DNA from 3 places in the Nonomuraea sp. NPDC049684 genome. Region 1 is predicted to be linked to each of the others. Evidence: riboswitches for the same ligand, from Rfam matches in the RefSeq annotation. Region 1 holds a riboswitch; each other region holds the start of a gene.
What was found. Region 1 has a riboswitch for cobalamin ahead of ACIBST_RS41150 (ribonucleoside-diphosphate reductase subunit alpha). Riboswitches for the same ligand answer to the same signal wherever they lie in the genome.
Positions count from the first base shown of each region.

Region 1 (7,663 bases):
AAGGCCCACGGCCTGGCCGGCCAGGTCGTCCGGCTCCTGGACCACCGCGGCCTGTTCGAACGGTGCGGCGGACGAGGCGTCCCGGCGCCCGCGCCGGGCCACTTCTTCGGCGGGATGCCGCTGCCGCTGCACACGCTCGGCGCGGCGAACCCGATGTACCTCCTGCCCTGCGACCAGCGCGACCTCGAACGGGTGCTCGCGGCGCGCGCGGCCGAACTCGGCGCGCAGGTGCGGCGCGGTCAGGAGGTGATCTCCTTCGGCCAGGACGACGACCGGGTCGAGGTGGTGACCCGCGGCCCCGGCGGCGCCGAGACCACCCTCACCGCCCGCTACCTGGTCGGCTGCGACGGCGGCCACAGCATGGTCAGGAAGGCGGCGGGCATCGGCTTCCCCGGCGTCAGCGACGACCACGTCGTGGACCGCTCGGCCCTCGTCGGCCCGAGCGAGCACTTCCGGATCCTGCCCGGCGGGCGCGTCCTGATCGAGGGGCTCGGCGAGATCCCCGCCCACTTCCACCGCACCGACCGCGGCGTCTTCACCCTCCTGGCCCACGACCCGCGGCGGCCGCTGATCAACACGGCCGAGTGGGAGGACCGCCCGGCGGGCGGCTTCCCGGGGCCGGGCGCGCCGATGACGCTGGCCGAGATGGAGAAGAGCGTCGAACGCGTTCTCGGGGTGCGCCTGCCGCTCAGCCCGCCGCCCGAGGGCGCGCCGGTCATGCTGCGCCGGCTGTGCGGGCGCAACACCCGGCTCGCCGACCGCTACCGCGCCGGACGGGTCTTCATTGCCGGCGACGCCGCCCAGGTGAGCCACGGGCCCACCCTGAACCTGGCGCTTCACGACGCCGCCAACCTGGCCTGGAAACTCGCCGCCACGCTGCGCGGGCAGGCATCGGAAGGGCTCCTGGACAGCTACGAGACCGAGCGCCGCGCGTGCGCGGAACGCGTGGTCACCCAGACCCTGGCCGCGACCGCGCTGCTCGCGCCCGGCGCCGAGGTCACCGCGCTGCGACGGCTGTTCGCCGAGCTCCTGGGCCGTACGGAGAACCTGCGCATGATCGCCGAGCTGATGGCGGGCGGCGACGTCCGCCACGACATGGGGGAGGAGCGGCCCGCCGGGCCCACCGGCTGGTTCGCGCCGTCCCTGACGGTGACCACGGGCGACGGGCGGCCGCGGCGCCTGGCCGAGCTCATGCGCGACGCCCGCCCCCTGCTCCTGGACCTGACCGGCGGCGACGCCCTGGCCGCCGCCGCCGCGCCCTGGTTCGACCGGGTGCGGCACGTGGCCGCCACCGCCGCCGCCGACCCCGTCACCGGCACCGCCGCCGACGCCCCCGTCCCTGCGCTGCTCGTCCGGCCGGACGGCTACGTCGCCTGGTCGGGCGCGGACCCCGGCGGCCTCGGGACCGCCCTCGCCCGCTGGTTCGGCCCGAGCTGAGCCCGGCCGCCCGTCCGCGCGGGGCGGGGTCACTCCGGGCTGGTGACGCGGGCCAGCACGATGCCGCCGACGATGAGCGCCAGCGCCGCCATCCGGCCGATCGACAGCGGGTCCTTGTGCACGACGACGCCCAGGGCGATGGCGCCGACCGCCCCGATGCCGGTGAAGACGGCGTACGCGGTGCCGACCGGGAGCGTCTTCATCGAGTACGACAGCAGCCAGACCGCGGCCACCATGAGGACGAAGCACAGCAGGGTGGGCAGCGGCCTGGTGAAGCCCTGGGTGGGCTTGATGCTCTGCGCCCAGGCGATCTCCACCAGCCCCGCCAGCCCGAGGATGAGCCAGTTCATCGTCAGAACTCCTTCCCCAGGTCGCGGGCGCCGCGCAGTGCGGAGGCGTACAGCTCGTCGTGCTGGGCGCGCAGGTGGAAGAGGCCGGGGTCGACGCGGGAGTTGGCCAGCTCGGCGGCGACGACGGTGGTGTCCTCGACGGCGAAGTGGCCGGCGAAGAAGTCACGCAGGTAGCGCTCCTGGTAGTCGAACCTGGCCTTGGGGGCGCCGGGCGAGTAGGCCCCGCCGCGGGCGGTGGTGATCACGAAACGCCGCCCGGCCAGGGACATCTTGGGGAAGGTCACCTGGTCGAGCCAGGCCTTGAGCGCCGAGGGGATCGAGTAGTTGTACATCGGGGTGGCGATCAGCACCACGTCCGCGGCCACCAGCTGCGACAGCAGCGGCTCGACGATCGCCCACGCGGCCGCCTGCTCCGGGGTGCGGGCGGCCTCGTGGTAGCGGGAGATGTCGGTGATCTGGTTGGCCATGACGTAGTCGCACAGTTCGGTCCACGCCTCCCCGATGTGCGGCACCGGCTCGGCGGCCAGGTCGCGGTGGACGTAGGTGCCCTCGGGGTGGGCGGACCGCCACGCCTCGGCGAAGGCGTCGCCGAGCTCGCGGCTGATCGAACGGCGTCGGGCGCTGGCGTCCAGGTGCAGCAGAACGGCCATGAGGGGCTCCTCGAAATAAGTGGACATGACGTCCGTTTTGCGGTCGAGGTGACCGTAGCAACTAAGCGGGCACGTTGTCCACTTATCTCGGAGTGGGTTAGAGTCGCCGCCATGGAGTCCCGTACCGAGTTGCTGACCGGACGTCCCGTGGCGGAGGCGGGCCGCCCGCGCGAGCGCGCCGACGCCGCCCGCAACCGCGCCAAGGTGCTCGCCGCGGCGGCCGAGCTGTTCGCCACCCGCGACCCGCGCGGCGTGACCATGGACGACATCGCCAAGGCCGCGGGCGTCGGGCGGGGCACGCTCTACCGCCGCTACCCCGACACCGTCTCGATCGCGCAGGCCCTGCTCGACGAGCACGAGCGCGAGCTGCAGGAACGCCTGCTGCGCGGCGACCCGCCGCTCGGCCCCGGCGCGCCCCCCGCCGACCGGCTCGCCGCCTTCTACGCCGCGATGACCGGCCTGCTGGACGAGCACATCTCGCTGGTCCTGGGCGCCGAGCAGGGCGCGCTGCGCTACGCCACCGGCGCCTACGGATTCTGGCGGGCGCACGTGCGGGTGCTGCTGACCGAGGCGGGCGTCCCGGAGACCGAGGCGCTGGCCGACATCCTGCTCGCCCCGCTGGGCCCCGACGTCTACGCCGAGCAGCGCAGGCGCGGGCTCACCCCCGGGCAGATCACCGCCGCCCTGACCCGGCTGGCGCACGGCGTCGTCGCCCGGGACGCCGGGCGCTGACCGCACCGGCGGCGGCTCACCCCCAGGCCGCCGCCTTGTCGTACGGGTCGACGTTCCTGAAGGCCATCCCGACGATCTCCTCGACGTCGTCGTCGCCGTAGGCGCCGGGCAGGGCCAGGCCGAGGCGTTCGAACAGCGCCCGGACCTCCTCGACCGTGGGCGAGAACGACAGCGTCACGTCCTCGGCGCCCCTGAGGTTCAGCGGGCGGGCCTGGCGGAGGCTGGCGTGCAGCTCGGTGGCCCAGCAGTCGAGGGCCAGGGCGTTCCCGGTGATGACGGTGGCGGGGAAGCCGGGCCCCCGCTGCGTGATGAACATGTGGCGGGAGGACAGCTCGTAGCGGAACGTCGAGGCGATCGAGGAGAACCCGATCTCGATGTCCAGGAGCTCGTAACGCTGGTGATGCCAGCAGGCCGACAGCACGGTCGCGTAGAGCTCCCTGCGGGTGCCGTCGGCGGTCCAGGTCAGCTCCGGGCTGTCGTCGTCCAGCGCCAGGCTGCGGTGCAGGCGGACGAACCGCTCGCACAGCACGAGGTCGTCGGGGTCCAGGATCTCCAGCCGGACCAGCAGCGCCCGCCGTCCCTGCCGGGCCTTGGCCAGGCATTCGGGCAGCGTCACCGCCCGCACGTACGCGCCGGTCGAGCCCTTGAAGATCCACCGGTCGGTGTCCCCGCGCGCCTGCGCCAGCATCCGGTTGAACTCCTCGCCGCGCACCAGCCGGACCGCCGACTGCTCCTGGAGCAGGGACGGCAGCAGGTCGAGCTTGCGATCGGCGGCGAGCACGGCCCGCTCCACGGCGTTCTCCGCCGACTGCGCCCGCATCCGGCTGCGCAGCATGACGAACGCGAGCACCGCCAGCGTGGCCACGGTGGCGTTGCTGACGGCCTCCGCGGTGGCGATGCCCGCGACGTCGAGGACGCTCACGACGACCGCCACCGCCAGGGCGATGAGGATGTCGACGTTGACGCCGACCCAGGCGAGGATGCGCTTCACTGACCGTCCCATCGCGAGGGGCCACGGGGTGACACTTCGAATCATGAAGCAGAACCCGGCGGCACGCGAGGGGCGGCCCGTCCCCGCTCCGGTCGCGGGGTTACGCGGCGAGGGCGTCGCGGAGGAAGCGCAGGATTTCGGCCCGCGCGTCCTCGGCCTGGGGGGCCAGCGCCGGCATGCTGAGGAAGGCGTGCCCGGCCTCGGGGTACTCGGCCAGGCGGACCTGGGTGCCGGCGGCCCGCAGCGCCTCGGCGTAGCGGCGGCCGTGGTCGGCGATCGGGTCGTGGGTCGGCACCGCCACGAGCGCCGGGGCCAGGCCGCCCAGGTCGGCGGCGTGCAGCGGGGAGAGCGCGCGGGCGTCCGTCCCCGTGGGCACGGCGAGCCGGTGGAACAGCCGCAGCACCGGCACGCTGAGCGTCGGGGTGTCGGCGTACCGGGCGATCGAGGGGTGGTCGAACATCGTCCCGGTCACGTCCACGGCCGGGTTGACCAGCACCTGCGCCTTCAGGGGCAGGCCGGCGTCGCGTGCCCTGATCGCCGCCAGGGCGCAGATCAGGCCGCCGCAGCTCTCGCCGAACAGGACGGTCCGCGCCGGGTCGACACCCCATTGCGCGGCGTGCTCCAGCACGTGGCGGAGCACGTCCCAGCCGTCGTCGGCGGCGTCGGCCAGCGGCGTGCGCCGGTCGAGGAGGCGGTGGTCCACCGAGGCGACGACGGCGGGCAGGCGGGCGGCGAGGTGGCTGTTGACCCAGTCGCTCTGCGGCGCCGTGCCGACGAAGCCGCCGCCGTGCACGTGCAGCACGAGCGGCAGGACGTCCCCCGGCTCTGCCGCGGCGCGCGGCCGGTGGACCCGGACGCGGATGTCGCGGCCGGGCAGCGCCACCGTCCGCCAGTCGATGGTGGCGCCGGGGTCCGGCCGGCCGGTGATCGCCTGGGCCTCGGCGGAGGCGCGCAGCCGGTTCTCCGCCTCGGCGTAGGCGGCCAGCTCGGCGGGGGTGACGGTGTCCCAGTCCGGCGTGACCGGACGGCCGGTGGAGGTCTGGCTCATGGTCGTCTCCTCAGCTTTTCGCTACTTGAAGTATCGATACCTAAGGTAGCGAAAATCGGGCGCGGCCGGTCTGTGGCGTCGATCACACGCCCCGCCCGCGCGGCACGCGGAGAGGCGGCCCGGCCGGCCTCGCGGCGGGCGGACGGATCGGAGCGCGGGTTCTTCGCAACACGAGATGTTGGGTGTGACTTTTTGATCCACCCTATATATGGTGTTCCCCGCAGCCGGTTCGGTCGCCCCGCCAGGGCGGCCGAGGCAAGAGGGAACCCGGTGGGAATCCGGGACTGCCCCGCAGCGGTGAGTGGGAACGAACGCCGTCACACGCACTGGGCCGACGGCCCGGGAAGCGACGGCCAGTAGGCAGCGACAGCATGCCCACGAGTCCGAAGACCTGCCGGCGCGCCGCGCGCGATCATGCGCGCGCGGCTGCTCCGAGACCGCGTGGGACGGTGGACGGCGCTGGCGAGAGGGCTGTGGCGCCTCGCCGTCCGCCTCCTGCGCGCGTTCTCGGCAGCTGACCGAGTTCACGAGGGGAGAGCGCAGTGACGGTCACAGGGGACCCGATGACGGACCTGGCCGAGCCGGCGCGGGCGGACGCCGACAGGTCCGCGCCGCGGCGCGTGCAGATGCAGGTGCGCAAGCGCAACGGCACCGCGGAGCCGGTCGACGTCAACAAGATCGTACGTGCGGTGGAGCACTGGGCGACCGATCTGACGGACATCGACCCGATGCGGGTGGCCACCAAGACGATCAGCGGCCTCTACGACGGGGCCACCACCGCCGAGCTGGACCGGCTGTCCATCCAGACGGCCGCCGAGATGATCGGCGAGGAGCCGCAGTACTCGCGCCTGGCCGCGCGGCTGCTGTCGGGCTACATCGACAAGGAGGTCCGCGGGCAGGGCGTGGCCTCCTTCAGCCAGGCGATCCGGCTGGGCCACGCCGAGGGGCTCATCGGCGACGAGACCGCCGAGTTCGTCAACGCCAACGCCCGCAAGCTGGACGACGCCATCGACGTCACCGCCGACCTGCGGTTCGAGTACTTCGGGCTGCGCACGGTCTACGACCGTTACCTGCTGCGCCACCCGTCCACCCGGCTGGTGGTGGAGACGCCGCAGTACTGGCTGCTGCGCGTGGCCTGCGGGCTGTCCGAGACGCCCGCCGAGGCCGTCGGCTTCTACCGGCTCATGTCGTCGCTGGCCTATCTGCCCAGCTCGCCGACGCTGTTCAACTCCGGCACCCGGCACACCCAGATGTCCTCCTGCTACCTGGTCGACTCGCCGCGTGACGAGATCGGCTCCATCTACGACCGTTACGCCCAGGTGGCGCAGCTGTCGAAGTTCGCCGGCGGGATCGGCATCTCCTGGTCGCGGGTGCGCTCACGGGGCGCGCTGATCCGCGGCACCAACGGGCACTCCAACGGCATCGTCCCGTGGCTGCGCACGCTCGACGCGTCCGTGGCCGCCGTCAACCAGGGCGGCCGCCGCAAGGGCGCCGCCTGCGTCTACCTGGAGCCCTGGCACCCGGACGTCGAGGAGTTCCTGGAGCTGCGCGACAACACCGGCGAGGACGCCCGGCGCACCCACAACCTCAACCTGGCCAACTGGATCCCCGACGAGTTCATGCGCCGGGTCGAGGCCGACGGCACCTGGTCGCTGTTCGACCCCGACGAGGTCCCGGAGCTGCCCGACCTGTGGGGCGAGGCGTTCGAGGAGGCCTACCGCGCCGCCGAGCGCGACGGCCGGTACGTCCGGCAGATCAAGGCCCGCGACCTGTACGCCAAGATGATGCGCACCCTGGCCCAGACCGGCAACGGCTGGATGACCTTCAAGGACGCCGCCAACCGCCTGTGCAACCAGGCGGCCGAGCCCGGCAACGTCGTGCACCTGTCCAACCTGTGCACCGAGATCGTCGAGGTGTCCAGCGACGCCGAGACCGCGGTCTGCAACCTCGGGTCGGTCAACCTCGCCGCCCACCTGACCGGCGGCGACATCGACTGGGAGCGGCTGCGCGCCACCGTCCGCACCGCGGTCACCTTCCTCGACCGGGTGATCGACATCAACTACTACCCGAGCGAGCAGGCCGCGGCCAGCAACCCGCGCTGGCGTCCGGTCGGCCTCGGCGTGATGGGCCTGCAGGACGTCTTCTTCGCCCTGCGCCTGCCGTTCGACTCGGCCGAGGCCAAGGAGCTGTCCACCCGGATCGCCGAGGAGATCTACCTGTCGGCGCTGGAGACCTCCGCGGGCCTGGCCGAGCGCTTCGGCGCCCACCCCGCCTACGACCAGACGTGGGCGGCCCGCGGCCGGCTCCAGCACGACCTGTGGGGCCGGAACGGCACCCAGTCCGCGCGCTGGGACGCGGTGCGCGAGCGCATCGCCGCCCACGGCCTGCGCAACTCGCTGCTGATCGCGATCGCGCCGACCGCCACCATCGCCTCGATCGTCGGCTGCTACGAGTG
Region 1 is NZ_JBITLO010000018.1:152,473-160,135, reverse strand. It holds gene ACIBST_RS41180 (FAD-dependent monooxygenase) at 1-1,437, shown strand, start outside; gene ACIBST_RS41175 (DMT family transporter) at 1,467-1,787, opposite strand; gene ACIBST_RS41170 (FMN-dependent NADH-azoreductase) at 1,790-2,437, opposite strand; gene ACIBST_RS41165 (TetR/AcrR family transcriptional regulator) at 2,549-3,169, shown strand; gene ACIBST_RS41160 (hypothetical protein) at 3,186-4,160, opposite strand; gene ACIBST_RS41155 (alpha/beta hydrolase) at 4,261-5,208, opposite strand; cobalamin riboswitch at 5,417-5,622, shown strand; gene ACIBST_RS41150 (ribonucleoside-diphosphate reductase subunit alpha) at 5,751-7,663, shown strand, end outside.

Region 2 (7,663 bases), on a different contig from region 1:
CGGGTTCGCCACCTTCGACCCGGACGTGCGGGTGGGCGGGGTGGTGCTCAACCGGGTGGGCTCCGACCGGCACGAGGAGCTGTGCCGGTCGGCGCTGGCGGCGGCGGGCGTGCCGGTGCTGGGGGCGATCCGCCGCGACGACGCCGTGGCCACGCCCTCCCGGCACCTGGGGCTGGTGCCGGCCGCCGAGCGCCGGGCCGAGGCGGTCGCCGCCGTGGACCGGCTGGCCGCCTTGGTGGCGCGTTCGTGCGACCTGGACGCGCTGCTGCGGCTGGCGCGCTCCGCTCCCCCGCTGGGCGGCCCCACCTGGACACCGCCGCCGCCCCCGATGACGCCGCCGACCCCCGGCGCGTCGGGCGGCCGGCCGGTGGTGGCCGTGGCCGGTGGGGCGGCGTTCACCTTCGGGTACGCCGAGCAGGTCGAGCTGCTGCGCGCGGCGGGGGCGGAGGTGGCGGTCTTCGACCCGCTGCGCGACACGCGGCTGCCGGACGGGACCGGCGCGATCGTGATCGGCGGCGGCTTCCCTGAGGTGTACGCCGCCGAGCTGGCCGCCAACGAGCCCCTGCGGCAACAGGTCGCCGCCTTCCCAGGCCCGATCGCCGCCGAGTGCGCGGGGCTGCTGTACCTGTGCGACGAGCTGGACGGCCAGCGCATGTGCGGGCGCGTCCCAGGGCGGGCGCGGATGACGTCCCGGCTGACGCTCGGCTACCGGGACGCCGTCGCGCTGCGCCGCTCGCCGCTCACCAGGACGGGCGAGCGGCTGCGCGGGCACGAGTTCCACCGGACGGCCGTCACCTACGCGGGCGAGCCGCTGTTCCGCTGGGACGGCGGCCACGACGGGTACGGCGATCCCGGCGTGACCGCGTCCTACCTGCATCTGCACTGGGCGGGCGCGCCGCGCCTGGCTCAGCGGCTGGTGTCGTCCTCCAGGTCGCCCTCGGTCTTGAGGTAGACCTCCTGGAGCCCGCGCAACACCTCCGGGTCCGGGTGCTGCCACATGCCGCGCTCGGCGGCCTCCAGCAGGCGTTCGGCGATGCCGTGCAGCGCCCAGGGGTTCGAGCGGGCCATGAACGCCTGGTTCTCGGGGTCGAGCACGTACGTCTGCGTGAGCCTGTCGTACATCCAGTCGGCCACCACGCCGGTGGTGGCGTCGTAGCCGAACAGGTAGTCGACGGTGGCGGCCAGCTCGAAGGCGCCCTTGTAGCCGTGGCGGCGCATGGCGGCCAGCCAGCGCGGGTTGACCACCCTGGCGCGGAAGATCCGTGAGGTCTCCTCCGACAGGGTCCGGGTGCGCACGGCGTCGGGACGGGTGCTGTCGCCGACGTAGGCGGCCGGGGCCCTGCCGGTGAGCGCCCGCACGGTGGCGATCATGCCGCCGTGGTACTGGAAGTAGTCGTCGGAGTCGGCGATGTCGTGCTCGCGGGTGTCGACGTTCTTGGCGGCGACGGCGATGCGGCGGTAGGCGTCCTCCATCTGGGGGCGGGCGGCGACGCCGTCGAGGTCGCGGCCGTAGGCGTAGCCGCCCCACACGGCGTACACCTCGGCCAGGTCGGCGTCGTCGCGCCAGTTGCGGCTGTCGATGAGCGGCAGCAGCCCGGCCCCGTACGCGCCGGGCGCGGAGCCGAAGACGCGCATCGTGGCCAGCCGCTCGTCGCCGCCCGTCGCGGCCACGTGGGCGCGGACGTAGTTCTCCTCGGCCGGCTCGTCCAGCGAGGCGACCAGCCGTACGGCGTCGTCGAGCATGCCGACCACGTGCGGGAAGGCGTCGCGGAAGAAGCCGCTGATGCGGACCGTCACGTCGATGCGCGGGCGGCCCAGCTCGGCGGGCGGGATCGGCTCCAGGCGGACGACGCGCCGCGACGCCTCGTCCCATTCGGGGCGGACGCCGAGCAGGGCCAGCACCTCGGCGACGTCGTCGCCCGCCGTGCGCATGGCGCTGGTCCCCCACACCGACAGCCCGACCGAGCGCGGCCACTCGCCGGTGTCGGCGCGATAGCGCTCCAGCAGCGACTCCGCCATCGCCTGGCCGGTCTCCCAGGCCAGGCGGCTGGGCACCGCCCGGGGGTCGACGGAGTAGAAGTTGCGGCCGGTCGGCAGCACGTTGACCAGGCCGCGCAGCGGGGAGCCGCTGGGGCCGGCGGGCACGTAGCCGCCGTCCAGGGCGTGCAGGACGTGGTCCAGCTCGTCGGTGGTGCGGGCCAGGCGCGGCACCATCTCGGTGGCGGCGAAGGCCAGCACCCGCGCCACGAGCTCCACCCGTTCCTCGTCCGCGCGGGTGACGGCGGGCGTCCCGTCCAGCACCGCGCGGGCGACGGCGGGGGCTGCCTCCGGGGCCCAGGCGTGCTCCTCCATGGCCTCGACCAGGGCGCGGGCGGTCGTCTCCGCGCGGTCCACCTCGCCCAGCCCCGCCGTGCCGTCCTCGGCCAGGCCGAGCGCCTCACGCAGGCCGGGCAGCGTCTCCCGGCCGGCCCACATCTGCCGGGCCCGCAACATGGCCAGCACCAGGTCCACCCGCACCTGGCCGGTGGGCGCCTGGCCGAGGACGTGCAGGCCGTCGCGGATCTGCGCGTCCTTCACCTCGCACAGCCAGCCGTCCACGTGCAGGATGAGGTCGTCGAACTCGCTGTCGTGCGGCCGGTCGGCCAGCCCGAGGTCGTGGTCGAGCCGGGCGGCCTGGATCAGCGTCCAGATCTGCGCCCTGATCGCGGGCAGCTTGGCGGGGTCCATGGCGGCGATCGTGGCGTGCTCGTCCAGGAGCTGCTCCAGCCGGGCGATGTCGCCGTAGGTGTCGGCGCGGGCCATCGGCGGCACCAGATGGTCCACCAGCACGGCGTGCGCGCGCCGCTTGGCCTGTGTGCCCTCCCCCGGGTCGTTGACGAGGAAGGGGTAGACCAGCGGCAGGTCGCCGATGGCGGCGTCGGTGCCGCAGGCGGCCGACATCCCCGCCGACTTGCCGGGCAGCCACTCCAGGTTGCCGTGCTTGCCGACGTGCACCATCGCGTGCGCGCCGAACTCGGCCGACAGCCAGCGGTAGGCGGCCAGGTAGTGGTGGCTGGGCGGCAGGTCGGGGTCGTGGTAGATGGCGATCGGGTTCTCCCCGAAGCCGCGCGGCGGCTGCACCATGACCACCAGGTTCCCGGCCCGCAGCGCGGCCAGCACGATGTCGGGCCCGTCGTCGCCCTCGTGCACGAACAGCTCGCCCGGCGGCGGCCCCCAGTGGCGTTCCATGTCCTCCCGCAGTCGCGCGGGCAGCGTCCGGTACCACCGCTCGTAGGAGGCGGCGGAGATGCGGACCGGGTTGCCCGCCAGGTGCTCCTCGGTCAGCCAGTCCTGGTCCTGGCCGCCGGCGGCGATCAGCGCGTGGACGAGCGCGTCGCCGTCCTGGTCGGCCACGCCGGGGAAGCCGTCGCCCAGGTCGTAACCGGCCTCGGCGAGCCGGGCCAGCAGCCGTACGGTGCTCGCCGGGGTGTCCAGCCCGACCGCGTTGCCGACGCGGGAGTGCTTGGTCGGGTACGCCGACAACATCACCACCAGCCGCCGTCCGGCGGGCGGGGTGTGCCGCAGCAGGCCGTGGCGCACCGCGATGCCCGCCACCCGGGCGGCCCGCTCGGGGTCGGCGACGTAGACGGTCAGCCCGTCGGGGTCGATCTCCTTGAACGAGAACGGCACCGTGATGATCCGGCCGTCGAACTCCGGGATCGCCACCTGGGAGGCGGCGTCCAGCGGCGACAGGCCGTCGTCGTTCTCCTCCCAGGCCTGCCGGGTGGTGGTCAGGCAGAGTCCCTGCAGGATCGGCACGTCGAGCTCGGCCAGGGCGCCGACGTCCCAGGCCTCGTCGTCGCCGCCCGCCCCCGCGGTGGCCGGACGGGAGCCGCCCGCCGCCAGCACCGTGACGACCAGGGCGTCCGCCGCGCGCAGCGTGTCCAGCAGCTCCGGCTCGGCCGCGCGCAGCGACGAGCAGAAGACCGGCAGCGCCTGCCCGCCCGCGTCCTCGACGGCGTCGCACAACGCCTCGACGAACGCGGTGTTGCCCGCCACGTGGTGGGCCCGGTAGTAGAGCACCCCCACCACGGGACCGGCGGTGTTCCTGGCGGGACGGTCCAGCCGTCCCCAGGCGGGCGCTGCGGCGGGCGGCTCGAACCCGTGCCCGGTCAGCAGGACGGTGTCGGACAGGAACGCGTGCAGCTCGGCCAGGTTGGCCGGGCCGCCATGGGCCAGGTAGGCGTGCGCCTCGGCGCACACCCCGCCGCTGACCGTGGACAGCTCCATCAGCTCGGCGTCGGGGGCCTGCTCCCCGCCCAGCACCACCACCGGGCGCGGCCCGGCCAGCAGCGCGTCGAGCCCGTCCGGCCAGGCCCGCCGCCCGCCCAGCAGGCGCACCACGACCAGGTCGGTCCCCTCTGTCAGGCCGGGGACGTCCTCGGCGGTCAGCCGGGCGGGATTGCCCAGGCGGTAGCCCGCCCCGCAGGCGCGGGCGCTCAGCAGGTCGGTGTCGGAGGTGGAGAGCAGCAGAACGGTACGGCTGTCGCCAGGCACGGCGCATTCCTCCCTCGGGGTCCTCGCCCCGGTCGCGGGTGACACGACGGCAGGAGTCTCCTGGCTCCCGGATCGACGCTCACCCGGCCTTCCCGCCCGTCGCCGGACAGTGGCCTCGTGGTGGGGTTCGCTCCCCGGTCACAGTGGCGGGACCGCGCCGGTTTCGCACCGGCTTCCTCCCATTGCCATCGCCTACGCCGAAGCTTACGACAGGAGCGACCCGTCCCAGAAGTGGCGTTACGATCCCTTCGTGCCCGTAGGTGAATCTTCCGGACGTACGCGTCCCGATGCCTGTCCGGGGGCGCTCCAGGTGCACGAGGCCGCGGACGGCCCGCTCGCCCGTGTGCGCCTGCCCGGCGGCGCGGTGTCGGCCGCGCAGCTCCGCGTGCTCGCCGGGTGCGCGGCCGAGCTGGGAACGGGCGTGATCGAGCTGACGTCGCGGGCGAACGTCCAGGTGCGGGGGCTGCGCGCGCCCGAGGTCTTCGCCGGGCGGATCGCGGCGGCCGGGCTGCTGCCGTCGCCCGCGCACGAGCGGGTGCGCAACATCCTCGCCTCGCCGCTGAGCGGGCGCGGTCCTGACGGGCTGCTGGACGTGCTGGCGATGGCGGACGCCCTGGACCGGGCCCTGTGCGCGCGGCCCCGGCTGGCCGCGCTGCCGGGACGCTTCCTGTTCGCCCTGGACGACGGCACCCGGGACGTCGCCGGGCTCGGCGCGGACGTCACCTACCTGGCGACCGGACGGCTGCTGCTGGCCGGCGCCGACACCGGGCTGACCGTCGCCCCCGACGCGGCCGTCCCGCTCATGATCGACGCCGCCGAGGCGTTCCTGGACGAGCTGTCCCCCGGCGGCCCGCGCGCCTGGCGCATCCGCGACCTGCCGGACGGCCCCGCCGGAATCGCCGCCCGCCTGCGCCACGCCCGACCCGGCCGGCCGGACGCCCCGGAAACCCGGGAGGCCCCGGACACCCCGGCCGCCTCCGCGCGGCGCCCGTCCGCGGGCAGGATCGCCCAGCGGGACGGCCGGGTGGCGATCGAGGCGCTCGTGCCGCTCGGCCGTCTGACGTCCGCCCAGGCCGCAGCCCTCGCCGGCCTCGGGCGGCCGGTGCGCCTGACGCCCTGGCGGACCGTCGTCCTGCCGGACCTCTCCCCCGGCGAGGCGGACCGGGCCGAGCGGGCGCTGGCCGCCGCCGGGCTCGCCACCGACCCGGACTCCCCCTGGGCCGGGGTCACCGCCTGCACCGGCCGTCCCGGCTGCGCGAAGGCGCTCGCCGACGTGCGGGCGGACGCCCTGCGATGGGTGCGGGGCCTCGGCCGCGCGCCCGCCACGCCCGTCCACTGGGCCGGTTGCGAGCGGCGCTGCGGCCTGCCACGCGGCCCGGTCCGCCAGCTGATCGCAACCATCAACGGATACGAGGAACGCCAGGAGTGAGCGACTACATCCGCGACGGCGCCGAGATCTACCGGCGCTCGTTCGCGACCATCCGCGCCGAGACCGACCTCACGGGCCTGCCGCCCGAGGTCGCCCAGGTGGCGGTGCGCATGATCCACGCGTGCGGCATGACCGACCTCGTCACCGACCTGGCCTGGTCGCCGCAGGTGGTCGCGCGGGCCAGGGAGGCGCTGCGCGGCGGCGCGCCGGTGTTGTGCGACGCCATGATGGTCGCCTCCGGCGTGACCCGGCGCAGGCTGCCCGCGGGCAACGAGGTGCTGTGCACGCTGGGCGATCCGCGCGTGCCCGAGCTGGCCGAACGCCTCGGCACCACCCGCAGCGCCGCGGCCCTGGAGCTGTGGCGCGACCGCCTGGCGGGCGCGGTGGTGGCGATCGGCAACGCGCCGACCGCCCTGTTCCGGCTGCTGGAGCTGGTGGCCGCAGGCGCGGGACGCCCAGCGGCGGTGCTCGGCATCCCGGTCGGCTTCATCGGCGCGGCCGAGTCCAAGCAGGCGCTGGCCGGCAGCGACCTGGAGTACCTGGTGGTGCACGGCCGTCGCGGCGGCAGTGCGATGACGGCCGCCGCGATCAACGCCATCGCGAACGAGACGGAGTGACGACCATGTCAGGACGCCTGTACGGAGTCGGCCTCGGCCCCGGCGACCCCGAGCTGGTCACGGTCAGGACGGCCCGGCTGATCGGCGAGGCCGACGTGATCGCCTACCACGCCGCCCGGCACGGCCGGAGCATCGCCCGGTCGATCGCGCTGCCGTACATGCGCGAAGGCCAGATCGAGGAGCTGCTGCTCTACCCGCTGACCACGGAGACCACCGACCACCCCGGCGGCTACCAGGGAGCGCTCGACGACTTCTACGCCGACTGCGCCGAACGCCTGGCCGCCCACCTGGACGCGGGCCGCACCGTGGTCGTGCTGGCCGAGGGCGACCCGCTGTTCTACGGCTCCTACATGCACATGCACAAGCGGCTCGCCCACCGCTACCCGACCGAGGTGGTGCCCGGCGTGACCTCGGTCAGCGCCGCCGCCGCCGTGCTGGGACGGCCGCTGGTCGAGCGGGACGAGGTGCTGACCGTGCTGCCCGGCACGCTGCCCGCGCACGTGCTGGCCGAGCGGCTGCGCGACACCGACTCGGCCGCCGTCCTCAAGCTGGGCCGTACGTTCGGGAAGGTGCGCGACGCGCTGGCCGAGGCGGGCCGCCTCGACGACGCCTGGTACGTCGAGCGGGCCACCATGGGCGCCGAGAGGGTCGCCCCGCTCAAGGACGTGGACCCGGACGGCGTCCCGTACTTCTCGCTGGCCCTGCTCGCCAGCCCGGCCGAGCGCACCTTCGTCCCCGAGCGCCCGGCGGACGAGGTGCGGGGCGAGGTGGCCGTCGTCGGCCTGGGCCCGGCCGGGCGGCCGTGGCTGACGCCGGAGGCGCAGGAGGCGCTGGCCGCGGCCACCGACCTCGTCGGCTACGGCCCGTACGTGGACCGGGTGGCGCCGAACCCGCGCCAGCGCCGCCACCGCACCGACAACCGGGTGGAGGCCGAACGCGCCAGGCACGCCCTTGAGCTGGCCCGGGACGGGGCCCGCGTGGCGGTCGTGTCGTCCGGCGACCCGGGCGTGTTCGCCATGGCCAGCGCCGTGCTCGAAGCCGCCGCCGACTTCCCGGACGTGCCGGTACGGGTCGTGCCGGG
Region 2 is NZ_JBITLO010000007.1:360,867-368,529, reverse strand. It holds gene ACIBST_RS24295 (cobyrinate a,c-diamide synthase) at 1-952, shown strand, start outside; gene cobN (cobaltochelatase subunit CobN) at 907-4,536, opposite strand; cobalamin riboswitch at 4,571-4,747, opposite strand; gene cobG (precorrin-3B synthase) at 4,787-5,965, shown strand; gene ACIBST_RS24280 (precorrin-8X methylmutase) at 5,962-6,582, shown strand; gene ACIBST_RS24275 (precorrin-2 C(20)-methyltransferase) at 6,588-7,663, shown strand, end outside.
Region 2: linked by a shared signal. The riboswitch ahead of cobN (cobaltochelatase subunit CobN) and the one ahead of ACIBST_RS41150 (ribonucleoside-diphosphate reductase subunit alpha) in region 1 are both predicted to bind cobalamin.

Region 3 (7,663 bases), on a different contig from region 1:
GCGGCGTGCGCCCTCCGGTGGGCAGGGAGCGCAGCCGGGCCGCGCCCGCCTCCACCGACGACGTGGGCGGCAGCGCCACCTCCGCGCCGGCGCCCCGGAAAGTGATCAGTCCTATCTTGTCCCGCCGCTGGTAGGCGTCCAGGAGCAGGCTGAGCACGGCCGTCTTGACCGCGGTCATCCGCTTGCGCGCCGCCATCGAGCCGCTCGCGTCCACCACGAAGAGCACGAGGTTGCCCTCCCTGCCCTCGCGCACCACCTCGCGCAGGTCGTCGCCGCGCAGCGTCAGGCCGGGGCCCTGGTGGCCGCGTTCCCGCTGGTGGGGCGCCGCTGCCAGCAGCGTCGCCGGCACGTGGAGGTCGCGGACGGGACCGTGCGGGCGGCGCGCGCCGGCGCTGCGGCCGCGCCGGGTCCGGGACCGCGACCGCCGGCCCACCGCTCCCTCGCCGACCCCCGGCACCTCCAGCAGCGGCACCCGGTACGGCGCTGCCACGCCCGCCACCTGCGAGGCCGCCTGCGGCGCGGCCGCCTCCGGACCGGATCCCCCGGCCGCCTCCGCCCCTGCCGCCTCCGGACCGGATTCCCCAGGCGCCTCCGCCCCTGGCAGTGCCGCCTCACCGGATTCTCCGGCCGCCGATCGCGCGTCAGCGGGCGCGGTCGTGTCATCCGGGGGTGACTCGGCGCCGGTCGGCTGGTTGCGTGCTTCCGGTCCGGCGCCGTCGCCCGGTGGCGGCGTCCCGGCGGGTCCGCCGTCGCCGCCGGGACCGGAGTCGTCCGGGTCGTCGTCGGCCGACGTGCGTTCCAGCAGCTCGTCGAGGAGCGCCTCGTCCAGCCCCGGAGCGTCGAACGGATCCCGCCGCCTGCGGTGCGGCAGGGACAGCCGGGCCGCGGCCCGCACGTCCTCGGTCGTCACCGTGTCGCGGCCCTGCCAGGCGGCGTGGGCGATGGCCGCGTTCGCCGTCACCAGGTCGGCGCGCAGGCCGTCCACCTCGAAGGCGGCGCAGACCGTCGCGATCTGCCGCAGCCGGGCGTCCGGCAGCCGCACGCCCGGAACCCGGGACCGCGCGGCGGCGATGCGGGCCGACAACGCCGATTCCTCCCCGGCCCATCGATGCGCGAACGCCGCCGCGTCCGCCTCGAAGGCCAGCCGCCGCCGCACCACCTCCGCGCGCTCCCCCGGGTCGCGGGACGCCCTGACCTCGACCGTCAGCCCGAACCTGTCCAGGAGCTGCGGACGCAGCTCGCCCTCCTCCGGGTTCATGGTGCCCACCAGCAGGAAGCGGGCGGCATGGCGCACCGACACCGACTCGCGCTCGACGTAGCACGTGCCCAGCGCGGCCGCGTCGAGCAGCAGGTCCACGAGGTGGTCGTGCAGGAGGTTCACCTCGTCCACGTACAGGACGCCGCGGTGGGCGGCCGCCAGCAGCCCCGGCTCGAACGCCTTCACCCCCTCCGTCAGCGCCCGCTCGACGTCGAGCGAGCCGGCCAGCCGGTCCTCCGACGCGCCGACCGGCAGCTCCACCAGCGCGGCCGGCCGTTCCACCCGCTCGGCGCCGGGCTCGTGCGGCCCGTCCGGACACCCGGGGTCGGGGACGACGGGGTCGCAGGCGAACCGGCAGCCCGGCACCACGGCCACCGTGGGCAACTGGGCCGCCAGCGCCCGCACGATCGTGGACTTCGCCGTTCCCTTCTCCCCGCGTACGAGCACCCCGCCCACCCGGGGCGACACCGCGTTCAGCACCAGCGCCAGCTTCAGGTCGCCGAGCCCGACGACGGCGCTGAACGGATAGGTGACGATCAAGACTCAGCCTTCCGGTTGACGTGGACCACCCGCCAGCCGTCCCGCGCGACGGTCAGCTCGGTGGTGGACAGAGGAGCCAGGTCGAAACGGGCCGCGCGCAGCGGATCCAGCCCCAGGACGTGGCCGAGCGCCGCCCGGATGACGCCCGCGTCGCAGACCACGACGGCCCGCGGCTCGTCCCGTGCCGCATCGAGCCAGCCCGCCACCCTGGCGGCGAGCGCGCTCAGTGACTCGCCGCCGTGCGGGGCGGCGTGCGGGTCGGCCAGCCAGCTCGCCAGCGCGTCCGGCTCCTCCAGCGCGACCCGCCCGTACGGCAGGCCCCGCCACCGGCCGCAGTCCGCCTCCGCCAGGGCGGGCACCACGCGTGCCGCCAGCCCCATGGCGGCGGCCGTCTGCCGGGCGGCCCTGCCGGGAGCGGCCCATGCCGCCGGCGCCTCGACGGGCCCCGACGCGGCGGCCCTGGTCAGGCTCGCCGCGTCGGCGTCCTCGTCGGCGGGGAAGCACCCGGCCCGCATCCCCGGTGTCGTGGCATGCCGGACGAACAGCACCTTGCTCAGCTCGGCGCCGCGACCAGCGGACGAGCCGCCGCGCGCCGCTCCGCCCGGTCGCTCGCCCAGCCGAACAGCCCGCCGAACACCGCCCAGAAGACGAGCTGCGTGCCGAGCGAGACGACCCGGAACTCCCACAGCAGCGTGGCGGGGAACCCGTCGGGCACCTCGTCGACCGCCGGCAGCAACCACCACGCGGCGACGACGGGCACGAGGAAGGCGACCGCCGCCGCCGTCCAGCGAGCCCACGGGCCGCCGTCGACGAGGCGGGCCGTCGCCACCGCGATCGCCGTCGCCGCCAGCCCGACGAGGATCATCACCACGTAGAGCAGCGTGCGGCTGTTGATGGTGTCCGGGTCGCCCACCGCAGGCGGGTTGGCCGGATATTTCACGAAAGGCACGAGGATGATCGCGGCGAACGCCGTACCGGCCGCGGCCACCGCCAGCAGCCCGTCCGAACGCGGGCCGACCCGGCCGCGCAGCCCGGCGAACACCAGGGCGAACACCCCGCCCACGGCCAGCCCGTAGAGCCCGGTGGCCAGGAACAGCCCCGCCTTCTGCACGGGCCTGCCGACCACGGCGTCCTCGCCGTGACTGTGCTCGGCCGCTTCGCCGTGACTGTGCCCGGCCGTCCCGGCTTCTTGGCCGGGCGCCTCGGACTGGGCGGCGGCCTCCTCCAGGGCGATCGCGTGGTCCACGCGAGATTCACCGAAGGCGAAGGCGAAGGCGCCCGCGATCAGTCCGGCCAGGAGTCCGATGAGCAGACCTCTGGCCAGGAAGGTGCGTACCATGCCCGGCGCTCAGTGGCAGGGCACGCCGAGCAGGTGGCGCCCGTCGTGCATCAGCTCGTGCAGGAAGGTGCCGGTCTGGGAGATGGCGCCGTTGTCCATCAGAACCAGGTAGGCGACCAGCAGCAGCACGGGCACGGCCAGCAGCAGCCAAGGGCGCAGGCGCGGAAAGGGAATCGTCGACGGGGTGGACAGCCCGGTCATGTCAAGCCTCCTCAGGGGTCACGCGTCCCATATCACGAGGTCACGGCTGCCAAGCGACCTGGCTCCCGGGATCTACGTCCCGGATACAGTGGCGCGTCCGCACCGGCATCTCACCGGATTTCCCTTGGACAACCGTGAAATCTACCGGAACGTATCCTTTCCTCACGTTCACGTCAATATGCGAACGATGGCCCGCCGTCACCGGTCGGGCACGCGCCGCCCCAGGCGCTCACGCGACCGCGCGCCTTGACGAAGCGCCCGGAATTCTACCCGGCCGAGTGCAGGGATTTAGCGTGCGTTGGTAGGTGAACCGCATATCGGCAGCCGTGCCGGGCATCGAGCGAGTGGGAGGAACCGGTGCCATGAATGTTGCCCGCGAAATGCGCGACCGCTATACGGACGCGTTCAACGCACACGATATGAAGGCGCTGCTTCACACCGTCAGCCCGTCCGGAGTGTCCATCAGCCCCGAGGGCGTGTCCCAGGGGCACAGCGAGCTGGCCTCCTACCTGGAGGAGTTCTGGAGGGCGTTTCCCGACGTCCGGGCGGTGATCACGGAGTCCTCGGAAGGCGAGGCCACGACCGTCGACGAGCTTCTCATGGTGGGAACCCACCGAGGGCCGTACGCCATGCCCGACGGTCAGGTGCTCACCGCGACGGGTCGCCCCATTCGTTTGCGGTGCTGTTATGTCTGCACGGTTGAAGACGGACTCATTACGAGTCTGCGGCTTTATTTCGATCAACTGGAGCTGCTCACTCAGCTCTCCAGCTCGGTGATTCTGTCCCGTCCTTAGCGCATTGTTCGAGCGCTGGTCCTGCATCTGGCAGATGTACCTGCAGCAGGGCTCTGGTTGATCTTCGCGGCCTGCCCCAGCCTGGCCGCATGACGACAGAGACTCACGACCCGACGACCCGGGACACGACCCCGCGACTGGGGCCGCGCGGCCGCCTCGCCAGCGGCGCCAGCTCCTCCCCGCGCAGCCCCGCGACGCGCCGATGCCTGACCCCCGGCCTCCCGGTGCCTGCACCTGCGAGGTGGGAGTCAGGCGGCCAGCGGGGTTTGGTGTTCGGTGTTCTTCGGCAGCCTGCGTGTCCGGGGCAGGACGAGGTAGGTGAGGGCCAGTCCGATCAGGCTCAGTAGCGCGCCGGCCAGGCCGGTCCACCGCAGGGCGCCGGCGGCGACGATCGTGCCGCCGATGACCGAGCCGGCTGCGGCCCCGAGGTTGAAGGCGCCGACGTTGGCGGAGACCGCCAGGTTCGGGGCGGCGCCCGCGTGGTGCAGGATCAGCCCCTGCAGCGGGGCGATGGTCGCGGTGGCGAGCAGGCCGAGCACCAGGACCGCGATCACGGCGGTCGGCTGCCACACCACGGCGAACGGGACCAGCAGGAGCGTCCCCGCCAGCCCGCCGAAGACCCCCCGTACGGTGGCGCTCATCGACCTGTCGGTCAGCCTGCCGGCAGTGAGGTTGCCGATGAAGCTGCCCGCGCCGTAGGCGAGCAGCAGACCGGAGACCGCCGCGGCGGAGAAGCCGGAGACGCGGATCAGCAGCGGCGCGATGTAGGTGAACACCGTGGCGACCCCGGAGAAGCCCACCGCGGTGGTGGCGATGGCGAGCATGACGGGCCGGCGCGTCACCACGCGGATCTCGTCACGCAGCCGCGTGGACGGCGCCTCCTGCCGGGGCAGGACGGCGGCCAGCAGCATGGTGCCCACCAGGGACAGAACGGTCAGCACGGCGAACGGGGCCCGCCAACCGGCGCTCTCTCCGAGCAGCGCGCCCAGGGGCACCCCGAGGAGCGTGGCCACCGTGATGCCCGAGGCCACGGTGGCGATGGCCGAGCCCGTCCGCTCGGCCGGGACCACCCGGGTCGCCGTCACCAGCGCCAGCGCCAGGAAGGCGGCGTGGCTGAGCGAGGACACCACGCGGCCCGCCAGGAGCAGGCCGAACGACGGCGCCGCCGCGCTGATCGCGCTGCCCGCCGCGAACAGCAGCATCAGCCCTAGGGCGAGCCCCTTGCGCGGCAGCCGCGAGGTCAGCAGGGCCATGAGCGGCCCTCCGGCCACCACACCGAGCGCGTACGCGGTCACGGCCTGTCCGGCGGTGCCCACGGAGACATCGAGATCAGCTCCGACCTGCGGCAGCAACCCGGCGATCAGGTACTCCGAGGTGCCCACGACGAAGACGCTTGCGCACAATGCCGCGAGCGTCGCGAAACCCTTGTTCATCTTCACGCCGTAGACGCTAAAGTCTCACATCGATATGAGAGTCAAGTCTGGCGGGGCGGTGACCGGCCCGCCGTCAGGAGGTCGTCGTGCGCATCGGTGAGCTGTCCCGGCGGACCGGCGTGGCCGTGCACCTGCTGCGCTACTACGGAGAGCAGGGTCTGCTCAACCCGCAGCGGCGCCCCAGCGGCTACCGGGAGTACGTCGAGGAGGACGTGGCCGTCGTCCGCCGCATCCGCAGCCTGCTGGCCGCCGGCCTGAACACCTCGACGATCATGACGGTTCTGCCGTGCCTGCGGGACGCCGGCGACCGTCTCGTCCCCACCTGTCCGGACCTGCTCGCCGACCTCCACCAGGAGCGCGACCGCATCGCCCAGGCCATCAGCGACCTTCAGACCTCCATGGACGCGCTCGACGACGTCATCGCCGCGGCCCCGGCCGACGTCACCCGCCGGGCCCTGGCCTCGCTCGGCGTCTGAACGACGTCAGCCCCCGGGGACGGCCGGCCCCTCCGTGGGCGGGCGGCTCTCGCCGGTTGCGGCAGGACGACGATCCCGGGCAGATCCGGCGCGGTCCTCACCAGTCCCGGAAGGTCGTCCGATCTCATCCCATGTCGTGCTGACACGGCACGTGGAAGATCGTGAAGATGTAGGCATGAGTTCATCGCAGCCCTTCGCCGACCACGGGCCAGAGCCGGATGGATCTGCCCCGGATCACCGCTACTTGCTGGACAACGCCCGGGTAGAGGCGGGCGAGCGGTTCACCTGGCTGGCCGAGCTGTTCGACGGCGTCACCCGGGGCCACTTCGACCGGCTCGGCGTGAAGCCGGGCTGGCGGTGCTGGGAAGTCGGCGCGGGCGGCCCGAGCATCCCCGAGGCGCTCGCCACGGCCGTCGGGCCGACCGGCTACGTGCTGGCCACGGACATCAACCCCACCTGGCTGGACCCGCACGCCGGGTACGAGGTGCTCCGGCACGACGTCGTCAAGGACCCGCCGCCGCAGCCGGGCACGTTCGACCTGGTGCACGCCCGGCTGGTGCTCGTCCACGTGCCCGACCGGGACCGGGCGCTGGCGACGATGGTGGCGGCGCTGCGTCCCGGCGGCCGGTTGCTCATCGAGGACGCCGACACCGAGCTGCAGCCGCTGGCCTGCCTCGACGAGGCCGGCCCGGCACAGCGGCGAGCCAACCGGCTGCGGCGCGCCGTCCGGGAGTTGATGACCCGTCGCGGCGCCGACCTGCGCTACGGCCGTACGCTGCCGAGGGCGTTGCGCGCGGCCGGCCTGGCCGACGTCGCGGCGGCCGGGTGCTTCCCGGTCGGCGGGGTGGCCTGCGACCGGCTGGAGGCCGCGACGGTGCGCATGGTACGCGCCGAGCTGCTCGCCGCCGGGCTGGCCGACGACGCCGAGATCGACGCGCACCTGGCCGCCGTCGAGGCCGGCGAGCTCGACCTCACCCTCGCGCCGCTGATCTCGGCATGGGGACGCCGCCCCGAGCGGCCCGAGAAGTCCGGGCCGCGGTGAGGCCGTGCCCGAGGAGTCCGGGCTGCGGTGAGATCGTGCCCGAGGAGTCCGGGCCGCGGTGAGGCCGTGCCCGCGGCCCGGCGGCGCGCTCTGCTCGCCGCGGCTCCCCGGTGGTCGTCAGGCCAGGACGGGGAAGTTGCTGCGGAAGGTGCCGCGGGGGTCGCGGGAGCGCTTGACGTCCCGGAGGCGGGCCAGGTCGTCGGGGGCGAAGGCGGCGGCGGCGCGCTCGCCCGGCGCGAGGAAGGTGAACGGTTTGCGCCCCGACGTGCACGGCACCAGCGCCCCCGTCAGCCGGTCCATGCGCTCGCGGACGGCGGCGCCCCCGTCCTGCCCGGGGATGCCGAACAGGTACAGCGCGTACGGCTCGGCCAGGTGTCCGGCCGGGATGCCGGACGGCCGGGCCAGCGCGCCGCCCAGGTGCCGGACCTGGACGCTGAGGAGCGGGTCGATGGGCTGCTCCAGCAGCACGGCGGCCACCTCGTCGGTCAGCCCGGTCAGGAGCTCGGCGCGGGACCTGCCGGGGCCGGGGTCGGTGGGCTCGGCGGTGATGGCGCCCAGCCCGGCGACCGGCAGCACGGCG
Region 3 is NZ_JBITLO010000007.1:369,867-377,529, forward strand. It holds gene ACIBST_RS24305 (VWA domain-containing protein) at 1-1,798, opposite strand, end outside; gene ACIBST_RS24310 (histidine phosphatase family protein) at 1,795-2,346, opposite strand; gene ACIBST_RS24315 (CbtA family protein) at 2,352-3,137, opposite strand; gene ACIBST_RS24320 (CbtB domain-containing protein) at 3,147-3,338, opposite strand; cobalamin riboswitch at 3,373-3,502, opposite strand; gene ACIBST_RS24325 (ester cyclase) at 3,644-4,132, shown strand; gene ACIBST_RS24330 (MFS transporter) at 4,381-5,565, opposite strand; gene ACIBST_RS24335 (MerR family transcriptional regulator) at 5,652-6,041, shown strand; gene ACIBST_RS24340 (class I SAM-dependent methyltransferase) at 6,286-7,083, shown strand; gene ACIBST_RS24345 (FAD-binding oxidoreductase) at 7,201-7,663, opposite strand, start outside.
Region 3: linked by a shared signal. The riboswitch ahead of ACIBST_RS24320 (CbtB domain-containing protein) and the one ahead of ACIBST_RS41150 (ribonucleoside-diphosphate reductase subunit alpha) in region 1 are both predicted to bind cobalamin.